DNA from 3 places in the Streptomyces sp. NPDC006283 genome. Region 2 is predicted to be linked to each of the others. Evidence: riboswitches for the same ligand, from Rfam matches in the RefSeq annotation. Region 2 holds a riboswitch; each other region holds the start of a gene.
The links. A riboswitch is a leader RNA that binds a small molecule or an ion and turns the genes downstream of it on or off. The one in region 2 is predicted to bind cobalamin.

Region 1: linked by a shared signal. The riboswitch ahead of ABZ070_RS31920 (energy-coupling factor ABC transporter permease) and the one ahead of ABZ070_RS13790 ((2Fe-2S) ferredoxin domain-containing protein) in region 2 are both predicted to bind cobalamin.
Region 3: linked by a shared signal. The riboswitch ahead of metE (5-methyltetrahydropteroyltriglutamate--homocysteine S-methyltransferase) and the one ahead of ABZ070_RS13790 ((2Fe-2S) ferredoxin domain-containing protein) in region 2 are both predicted to bind cobalamin.

The regions. Positions count from the first base shown of each region.
Region 1 covers NZ_JBEXRZ010000245.1:195-3,458, forward strand. The annotation lists partial or broken gene cbiQ (cobalt ECF transporter T component CbiQ) at 1-411, opposite strand, end outside; gene ABZ070_RS31915 (energy-coupling factor ABC transporter substrate-binding protein) at 418-780, opposite strand; gene ABZ070_RS31920 (energy-coupling factor ABC transporter permease) at 777-1,466, opposite strand; cobalamin riboswitch at 1,496-1,716, opposite strand; gene ABZ070_RS31925 (PTS fructose transporter subunit IIA) at 1,788-2,198, opposite strand; gene dhaL (dihydroxyacetone kinase subunit DhaL) at 2,195-2,812, opposite strand; gene dhaK (dihydroxyacetone kinase subunit DhaK) at 2,885-3,264, opposite strand, start outside.
Region 2 covers NZ_JBEXRZ010000051.1:34,313-37,576, reverse strand. The annotation lists gene ABZ070_RS13800 (hypothetical protein) at 1-256, opposite strand, end outside; gene ABZ070_RS13795 (hypothetical protein) at 622-1,002, opposite strand; cobalamin riboswitch at 1,349-1,539, shown strand; gene ABZ070_RS13790 ((2Fe-2S) ferredoxin domain-containing protein) at 1,579-1,968, shown strand; gene ABZ070_RS13785 (ABC transporter substrate-binding protein) at 2,088-3,077, shown strand; gene ABZ070_RS13780 (iron ABC transporter permease) at 3,164-3,264, shown strand, end outside.
Region 3 covers NZ_JBEXRZ010000106.1:9,304-12,567, forward strand. The annotation lists gene metE (5-methyltetrahydropteroyltriglutamate--homocysteine S-methyltransferase) at 1-1,616, opposite strand, end outside; cobalamin riboswitch at 1,778-1,994, opposite strand; gene ABZ070_RS21705 (3-hydroxybutyryl-CoA dehydrogenase) at 2,166-3,035, opposite strand; gene aceB (malate synthase A) at 3,032-3,264, opposite strand, start outside.

The DNA.
Region 1 (3,264 bases), on a different contig from region 2:
CACCCCCGCCCGTACCAGCCGCGGCAGCACGTCGGACACGGGCGTCGTGAAGGCGAACAGCAGCACGCCCAGCGAGGCGGCGGAGGTGCGCAGCAGCAGCCCTGCCGCGTCCGCCGGTCCGCCGGGTGCCACCGAGACCAGGCCGTCCGGGCCGCCCACCGCGAACAGCAGCGGCACGGCGCCGGTGACACAGAAGCCCAGCGGGATACGGAAGGCCCGCCACAACTGCCGGGGCGCCACACCGGCCGGACCGAGCAGTACGGCCAGGGTGGCCGCGGCGACGAGGACGGCCCCCGGCCAGGGCGGCAGGCAGACCGCCGTCACGGTCAGGCCGAGCCCGAGGACCGCCTTTTCGCACGGGTGGCGGCGGCGCCAGCGACTGCTGTGCGCCGCCGCGTCGATCGGCAGCATCTGCGGCTACGACACCGTAGTGGTGCTGTCCGCGTCCCGGCCGGCGGCCCCGGACTCCTTGCCCAGGGCCCGGTCCTCACCCTGCCGGCGGCCCTTCCGCAGCCCGAAGTAGTACGCCAGCACACCCGCGCCCAGCGCCGCCTGCAGCGAGAACAGCGCCGACTCGACCTCCCCTGACGGCGGTTCGTACAGCGGCGAGAACCACGGTTCGTAGTCCGGCTCGAGCTCCGTGATCGCCGCCTCCGCCTCTCCGTCGGCGCCGGCGAACGGCTCCTCCTTGTGGTCACCGAGCCCGAGGACCAGTGGCAGCACGGCCAGTGCCGCCACGATCAGCAGCAGCAAGGTGTTGATCTTCGCGTTACGGCTCATCGGACCGCCGCCTCCTTCTTCGCACCCTGGACCAGGACACCGAGCCGCGTGAGCTCGCCCTTGCTGGACTGGCTGAGCAGCCGCATCACGAGCACCGTGAGCAGACCCTCGCTCACGGCCAGCGGCAGCTGTGTGATGGCGAAGATCCCGCCGAACTTGGCGAGCGCGCCCAGGAAACCGGTACCCGGGTCGGGGAACGCGAGTGCCAGCTGGACGCTGGTGACGCAATAGGTGGACAGGTCGGCGACGAACGCGCCGAAGAAGACGCTCACCATCAGGGGTACGTCGAACCGGCGCAGCAGCCGGTAGATCCCGTACCCGGCCCACGGCCCGACGATCGCCATCGAGAAGACGTTGGCGCCGAGTGTGGTGAGCCCGCCGTGCGCCAGCAACAGCGCCTGGAACAGGAGGGTGATGGTGCCGAGTACCGCCATGATCGGCGGTCTGAACAGGATCGCGCCCAGACCCGTGCCGGTCGGATGCGAACAACTGCCCGTGACGGACGGGATCTTCAGCGCCGACAGGACGAACGTGAAGGCCCCGGACGCACCGAGCAGCAGGGTCGATTCGGGATTGGCCCTGACCTCTCGGGTCAGGGCCCGTACGCCGTGGACGACGAACGGGGCGGACGCGGCGCCCCAGGCGGCCGCGTGCAGCGGGGGGAGATAGCCCTCGGCTATGTGCATGATGTGGGAGACCCTCTCCAGCACCTCGTGGATGGACAACGCACCTCGGCCGGTCTCCTGGCTGACGGGTCATGCCGTCCGGGCTCCGCCTTCCCGGGCACCACGCGCAGGCGTGGTGTCCCAGTGGCTCCCCGTGAGGGGGTGGAACCGGACTTCCCGATCACAGTGGCGAGGGCCGCACCGGTACTGCACCGGTTTCCCGAACACCAAGGCCCCGTGACAGTAGTGCGCCGACCAGGCACATCACAAGCCGCGCACGGGCGCACCGGCCCGCGGCCGGGTGAGCTGTTCACCACATCCCGGCCACGCGCCGCTCACACGTCACTGTTTTCGGTAGCCGTACGCCTCCGCCGCCGCGGCCTCCACCGCGTCCAGATCGCCCCCCGCGCCGGCCGTCACCACCGCCGCGACCGCGCCCTCCAGGAACGGCGCGTCCACCAGCCGTGTCCCCTCCGGCAGTTCGTCGCCCTCGGCCAGCAGCGCCTTGACCGTCAGCACGGCGCTGCCCAGATCGACGAGGACCGCGACGCCCGCGCCACGGTCGACCTGCTCCGCGGCCGCGACGATCAGCTCCGAGCTGGTGCCGAGGCCGCCGTCCGGTGTGCCGCCCGCCGGGGCCACGGGAGCCGTACCGCCGCCTCCTGCCAGCTGCTTGGCGAGTTCGGCGACGGCCGCGGCCACCTCCCCGCTGTGCGAGACCAGCACGATGCCCACCTGATTGCCGTCGCTCATGCGCCTGCCGTCTCCACCGTCTCGGCGAGTGTGGCCACCATCAGGGCCGAGGAGGTCGCTCCCGGATCCTGGTGTCCGATGCTGCGCTCGCCGAGGTAGCTGGCCCTGCCCTTGCGCGCCTGCATCGGCACCGTCGCCAGCGCTCCCTGCTCCGCCGCATCCCGGGCCGCGGCGAACGACTCGGTGCTGTCACCGAGCGCCGCCACCGCCGGCTCGAGGGCGTCCAGCATCGTCTTGTCGCCGGCCTTCGCGCCGCCCAGCTGCGCCACCGCGGCGACACCCACCCGCAGTGCCTCGGCGAACTGCCCCGGGCTCACCTGCGCGTCGTCGCCCAACGCTTTGCCGGTGCGCCGCAGCAGTGTCCCGTACAGCGGCCCGGACGCGCCGCCGACCGTCGACACCAACTGCCGCCCGGCCAGCATCAGCACGGCCCCCGGCGTCGGCGGGGGCTCCTTCTCCAGGGCGGCGCCGACGGCCGTGAAACCGCGCCGGAGATTGCTGCCGTGGTCGGCGTCGCCGATCGCCGAGTCCAGCTCGGTCAGTCGGTCCGCCTCCCGGTCCACGGTGACCGCGGTGGCGGCCAGCCAGCGGCGGAAGAATTCGGCGTCGAGCACAAGCACTCCCTGGGGTGAGTCGGGTCTGTCGAGCGTTGACATGCGACGTGTGGCGTACGGTTCGGAGCCTTTTCACCGCCCCCAGCGCAGCCCCGGTGTCTGCACCGGCGCGTCCCACAGCCTGAGCAGCTCCTCGTCCACCTGGCAGAGCGTGACGGAGGCGCCCGCCATGTCGAGGGAGGTCACATAGTTGCCGACGAGCGTGCGGGCGACGGGCACCTCCCGCTCCGCCAGCACCCGCTGGACCTCGGCGTTGAAGCCGTACAGCTCCAGCAGCGGCGTCGCACCCATTCCGTTGACGAGCGCGATGACCGGGCCCGACGGGCGCAGATCCTCCAGCACGGCGTCGACGGCGAAGTCCGCGATCTCCCGCGAGGTCATCATCGGGCGGCGTTCCCGCCCCGGCTCGCCATGGATGCCGATGCCCAACTCCAGTTCACCGGGAGGCAGTT
Region 2 (3,264 bases):
TCGAACTTTCGTTGTCATTTGCGGCGTTCGCCTGGTCCGAGGCCGCCTGCTGACTTCCCACCTGATTGAGCACACAGGCCGGCACGATGATGATCGGCTGCTCGTCGTCCCGGTCCTTGGGGCTCTTGTCCTTCGAGCCCTTGTCCTTCGAGTCCTGACCCTTGGGCTTACGGTCCTTCCGGTCCTTGTCCTTCGGGTCCACGCTCTTCGTGCCCGGACCCTCCCGGTCCGCGGTGAGGGACTTCACGGTGCGCACACCGTCGTCCTGGGACTGGGCGAGTGCAGTGCCCGAAGCGGCCACAGAAAGCATGCTGATCGCCGCGCCGATGAGAACTGCCTTTGTAGTGCGGTGCACAGATTTTCCCTTCTCAGTCGCTGCCCCAGGATGCGCACCTGGGCCCCAGGATCCCTACCAGGCTGCGAGGACAACACCGCCGGAGCACCCTGGTCTTCGCCCATTCGGTCCATATGATGATCAGTGAACGCTGCCGAAATCTCGCTGCACATCAGCCCCGCGGCAACGACCAGCCATCGACCACAGCTCGCTGTCGACTGAACACTCCTCCAGAGAGCCACGCGCCACTTCGGGTCACATCAGCAAGAACCAGCGGACCGCCCGCCTCACGGATTGGGTTGCTGAAGCTGCGTCAAAAGCTCGCTGACGGTCTCGCATGTACCCTCTTGGGCTTGGCTGAGCGACTGACTGCTCTCCGACACATTCGTCTGCGACACCGACGAGTCCGCGCTGTTTCCGTTCGCGGCGTTCGACTGCGCGGAAGTCGTCTCCTGAGTCCCGATCTGACTGATCACGCAGGTCGGCACAACGACGCTCGGCTCCTCTTCCTGACCGTCCTTGGGGCCCGGACCCTCCTGGTGCACGGTGAAGGACATCACGGTGCGCACACCGTCGTCCTGGGACTGGGCGAGTGCAGTGCCCGAAGCGGCCACAGAAAGCATGCTGATCGCCGCGCCGATGAGAACTGCCTTTGTAGTGCGGTGCACAGATTTTCCCTTCTCAGTCGCTGCCCCAGGATGCGCACCTGGGCCCCAGGATCCCTACCAGGCTGCGAGGGCAACACCGCCGGAGCATCCTGGTCTTCGCCCATTCGGTCCATATGATGATCAGTGGGCCAGATCAACGCCGTTGAGCTGGAGTCCGGTCCATCACGCCAACGGTCAGGGCGTGGCAGCGGTCGGCCGGGACCAGACGGCGGGCCCCGTTCGGCGTGACCACGGGTCGGCCCGCTGGTACACAGCGCACGAGAGCCCGCGGGGGCGTGCGTCGCCCGCGCCGGGGGGCGCGTGCCCCTTCGCTCCGGCCTGTCCGGCACCCGGGCTTATGACGTGGAGTGTCCTTCTGCCATGATGTCCCGCGAATAGGCGACGGCGGAACGAGGAAGCCGGTGTGAATCCGGCGCGGTCCCGCCACTGTGATCGGCGAGCGGATCCCGAACAGACCACTGCCCGGATGCGGGTGGGAAGGCCGGGACGAGCGTTGACCCGAGAGCCAGGAGACTCACGCGGTCGCCTCCTCGAATTGACTGGGGCGGATTTCCCCGGAGAGGAGGGCTCGTCGGGATGCCCAGGAGACCATCGTCGGCCGGTCCGGTTCCGTGCCGGGTCGTGGTGTGCCGGGACTGCTGCTGTGGCAGCCCCAAGGTGACCGGGGTCGACCACGGGGAGCAGACCGCGCGTCTTGCCGAGCACGCGCCGGTTCGTGTGTCCGACTGTCTCGACGTGTGCGACCAGGCGAACGTGATCGTCGTGCAGCCCTCGTCCGAGGGGCGCGCCGCGGGCGGCCGGGCGGCCTGGTTCGGTCTCGTCAACGACACCGCCGCGACCGAGGACATCGCCGCCTGGGTCCGGGCGGGCGGGCCGGGGGTCGCCGCGCCACCGGACATCCTCGAGCTCTACGCCTTCACCCCGCCTCGGCGCGCCCGGTCCGGGCCGCTCCCCGACGTCGGCTGACCCGCGCACCCCCCCCGGCCGACCGAGCGTCCTCCGACGAGAGTCCGCCGGTTTCGACCAGCCTCCGGACCACTGTCCGGACAGTCCAGTACCACCCCAGCGGTGAGAGGATCCGCCACATGATGGGCAAGCGCCCGATGTCCCTGCTGTCGACCATGGCCGTGGCCCTGCTGATGTCCGGCTGCGGCGCCACCGCGGACCGGGACGACGCCCCGTCGGCCCACTCCGCTGCCGAGGGATTCCCCGTCACCGTGTCCAACTGCGGTGTGAAGACGACCTATCAGCGTCCCCCGCAGCGCTCGGTGTCGATGAACCAGCACGCGACCGAGGTCATGCTGGCACTGGGCCTGGAGAAGTCGATGGTTGGCACCTCCTATCTCGACGACAGGATCCTCCCGGAGTATCAGGAGGCCTACGGCGGGATCAAGGTGCTGGCGAAGGAGTACCCCTCGTTCGAGACGCTGCTGGCAGCCGAACCGGACTTCGCCTACGGCGGTTTCGCCAGCACCTTCGACGAGAAGGAAGGACGCAGCCGCGACGCCCTCTCCAAGGCGGGGGTCAATTCCTATCTGAACATCGAGGAGTGCCCGTCCGGGCCGGTGACGATGGCCACGATGGACGCGGAGATCCGGAACGTGGCGAAGATCTTCGGCGTGCCGGACCGGGCGGAGCGGCAGTTGAAGAAGCTCCACGGCACGCTGGACACGGTCAAGGGCAAGCTCGCCGACGTCACCCCGGTGAACATCTTCGTGTACGACAGTGGCGACAAGACCGCCTTCACCGCGGGCGGCGCGGGCATCGGCAACGAGATGATCAAGCAGGCCGGCGGGGCGAACCTCTTCGCCGACCTGGACAAGGCGTTCGGTGACGTGTCGTTCGAGCAGGTGGCCGAGCGCGCGCCCGAGGTCATCGTCATCTACGACTACGGCGACCAGCCCGTCGAGGACAAGAAGAAGTTCCTCCTCGCGAACCCGGCGCTGAAGGACGTACCCGCCATCAAGAACAAGCGGTTCGCGGTGCTGCCGCTGTCGTCCACGGTGCTGGGCGTCCGGGTGCCCTCCGGCGTGGAGTCCCTGGCCCGCCAACTCCACCCGGACCGGTTCAAGTGACCGGCGCCACCGACGCCACAGGCGTGACGGAGCCGACCAAGGCGAAGGGGGCCGCGGTGGCCGGCGCGACGAGTGCACGGACGGCGGTGGCCGGCGCCTTCGCTGTCCGCCGCCCCGGCATCCCCTACCCGGTCGTGCTCGTACTGCTGGCCGCGCTGCTGGCCGTCGCGGCCACCTTCGGGATCGC
Region 3 (3,264 bases), on a different contig from region 2:
TAGGTGGTCCAGCGCACCGTCATCGGCTCGGGGCGGGAGATGTCGCCGGCCAGGATCGGCGGGCGGACGTAGCGGGTTCCGTAGGACTGCACCCAGCCGTGCTGGGTGGCGAGGTATCCGGTGAGCTGTTCGGCGAAGTACTGCACCATGTCGTTGCGTTCGGGCTCGCCGTGCACAAGGACGTCGATGCCAACCTTCTCCTGGAAGGTGAGCACCTCTCGGATCTCGTCCTTGATCCGCTCCTCGTACCCTGCGATGTCGATCCCGCCGGTCCGCAGGTCGGCCCGGGCGGTGCGCAGTTCGGAGGTCTGCGGGAACGAGCCGATGGTCGTCGTGGGCAGGAGCGGCAGGCGCAGGTGCGCGCGCTGGGCGACGGTCCGCTCGGCGTAGGGCTGCGAGCGCCGTCCGTCGGCGTCGGTGACGGCCGCGGTGCGGGCCCGCACCGCGGGATCACTGGTCAGCGCGGATCCGGCCCGGGAGGCCAGATCGGCACGGTTCGCGGCGAGTTCCGCGGCAATGGTGTCGGTGCCCTGGGCAAGACCGCGCGCGAGGACCACGATCTCCTGCGTCTTCTGCCGTGCGAAAGCGAGCCAGCGGGCGATCTGCGGGTCGATGTCGCGTTCGGCGGCGGCGTCCAGCGGGACGTGCAGGAGCGAGCAGGACGCGGAGACGTCCACGCGGTCGGCGAGGCCCAGGAGCGTGCCGAGGGTGGCGAGGGACTGCTCGTAGTCGTTGATCCAGATGTTGCGCCCGTTGACGACACCCGCGACCAGCCGCTTTCCGGGCAGCCCGCCGGCCGCGGCGAGGTCGTCGAGGTTGGCGCTGCCCGATTCGGTGAAGTCGAGCGCGAGGCCCTCGACCGGAGCCTTGGCCAGGACGGTCAGCGCGTCGCCGAGCCGCCCGAAGTACGAGGCGATCAGCAGCTTCGGCCGGTCGGTGGCGGCTCCCAGATGGCGGTAGGCGCGGGCTGCGGCATTCAGCTCGGCCGGGCTGCCTGCCGCCCGCAGGTCGGCGAGCACCTCGGCGTACACGGGAAGGAGCCGGTCGAGCAGGGTGAGCGGTTCGAAGTCCGCGGCCACACCCGGAGCGGGCTTCGCCAGCAGGAGGTAGGTGACCGGGCCGACGAGGACCGGACGTGGGGTGTGTCCGTGCGCGAGGGCTTCCTTCAGCTCGGCGACCTGCTTGGTGGAGTCGGCGGTGAAGACGGCGTCCGGGCCGAGTTCGGGGACCAGGTAGTGGTAATTGGTGTCGAACCACTTGGTCATTTCCAGCGGAGCGACGTCCTGGGTGCCGCGTGCCATCGCGAAGTAGCCGTCCAGGGCGTCGGCGTGGACCGACGCGCGGTGCCGTTCGGGGACAGCGCCGACCATGACACTGGTGTCCAGAACGTGGTCGTAGTACGAGAAATCACCGGTCGGCACCTCGTGGACGCCGGCGTCGGCCAAGTGCTGCCAGTTCGAGCGGCGAAGGTCTGCCGCGGTCTCCCGGAGGGCGTCAGCGCTGACGCGTCCCTTCCAGTAACCCTCGACGGCCTTCTTCAGTTCACGGCTTTGGCCCTGACGGGGGTAGCCGTACACGGTTGCCCGTGCCGCCGCGGCTGCGGACTTCGCTGTCACGGAAATCTCCTTCGCGAGATGACTCCTGAGAATCCCGGGACGGGACACGGACGCGAAGGAATGACCCACCGGGCGGACCGGACGCGCGCCGACGGCGCGGTGCTCCACCTGGTATGCACGCCGACCCGCCCACGAGGTCACCGGGATGTCCGCACGCGATCGGTCGCGTGCGGGCAACGGGCAGGTCTTCGGACTCGCGGGCGCATCTGCCAAGGCAGATTCCTACTGGCCGTCGCTTCCCGGATCCGGCCGGATCCAGTGCGTATGACGGCGGTCGTTCCCACTCACCGCTGCGGGGCAGTCCCGGATTCCCACCGGGTTCCCTCTTACGACGCACCTGCCTGGCGGGCAGGGCGAACCAGCTGCACATGCCAGGTTAGAGGGCGGATGCCTTCCCGGGCATCGCTTTTCACATTCCGGAACGTGACGTCACACACGGATGTGTGCGGTCGGCGAACGTGTGAGGGGCGCGGAACAGATCACCAGTCTGTTCCGCGCCCCTCTCCACAGCAGCCGCAGGCCCCTCAGCCCGCGGCGGACCCGGACCCCTCAGCCCCGGTCGTACGTGTGGAACCCGCGACCGCTCTTGCGGCCGAGAAGCCCCGCCTCCACCATGCGGTGCAGCAGCGGCGGCGGTGCGTACAGGGGTTCCTTGAACTCTTCGTAGAGGGATTCCGCGATGGAGGCGACCGTGTCCAGGCCGATCAGGTCGGCCAGCTTGAGCGGCCCCATCGGGTGCGCGCAGCCCAGCTCCATGCCCGTGTCGACGTCAGCGGCGGTGGCGAAGCCGGACTCGGTCATCCGGATCGCCGACAGGAGATAGGGGACGAGCAGCGCGTTGACGACGAAGCCGGCCCGGTCCTGGGAGTGGACGACCGTCCTGCCCAGGGTGTGCGTGGCGAAGTCCCGTACGACCGCGGCTGTCTCCGGGGTCGTGTGCAGCGAGGAGACGATTTCGACCAGCGGCAGCACGGGGACGGGGTTGAAGAAGTGCAGTCCGATGACACGGTCGGCACGACGGGTGGCCATGCCCAGGCGCATCACCGGGATGGAGGAGGTGTTGCTGGCGAGGATCGCCTCAGGGTCCTCGACGACCTTGTCCAGGCGGGCGAAGATCTCCGTTTTCGCCTCGGTGTCCTCGACGACGGCTTCGATGACGAGCCGGCGGTCTGCCAGATCGTGGAGGCTGCCGGTGAAGACCATCCGCGCCAGGGCGTCCTCTGCGGCGACTTCGTCCAACTTCCCGCGCTTTACAGCTCGTTCGAGCGAGACGGCCACCCGGTCCCGCGCGGCGCGGGCGGCGACGGAGTCGGCCTCGCAGACCACGGTGTCCAGACCGGCGCGGGCGCACACCTCGGCGATGCCCGCGCCCATCTGGCCGCCGCCGACGACCCCTACCCGGTGGATGGCTGTGGTCATGACTGTCCCTCCGGGCGGCGCACGAGGTGGCGGGTGTAGGCATCCGTGGTGAAGAAGTCCGGCAGGTCCCTTGCCAGTGCGGTCCGTTCGAAGATCGCGCGCACTTCGTCGACTGCGGCCCACGGGTATTCCGCGCCGAGGGACGCGAGCTCGTCCTCGAGCAGTTCCAGGACCGTCGCGCGTTCGACGACCCGGTGCCGCAGCCACTGCCAGATCTGGGCTCGGGCGA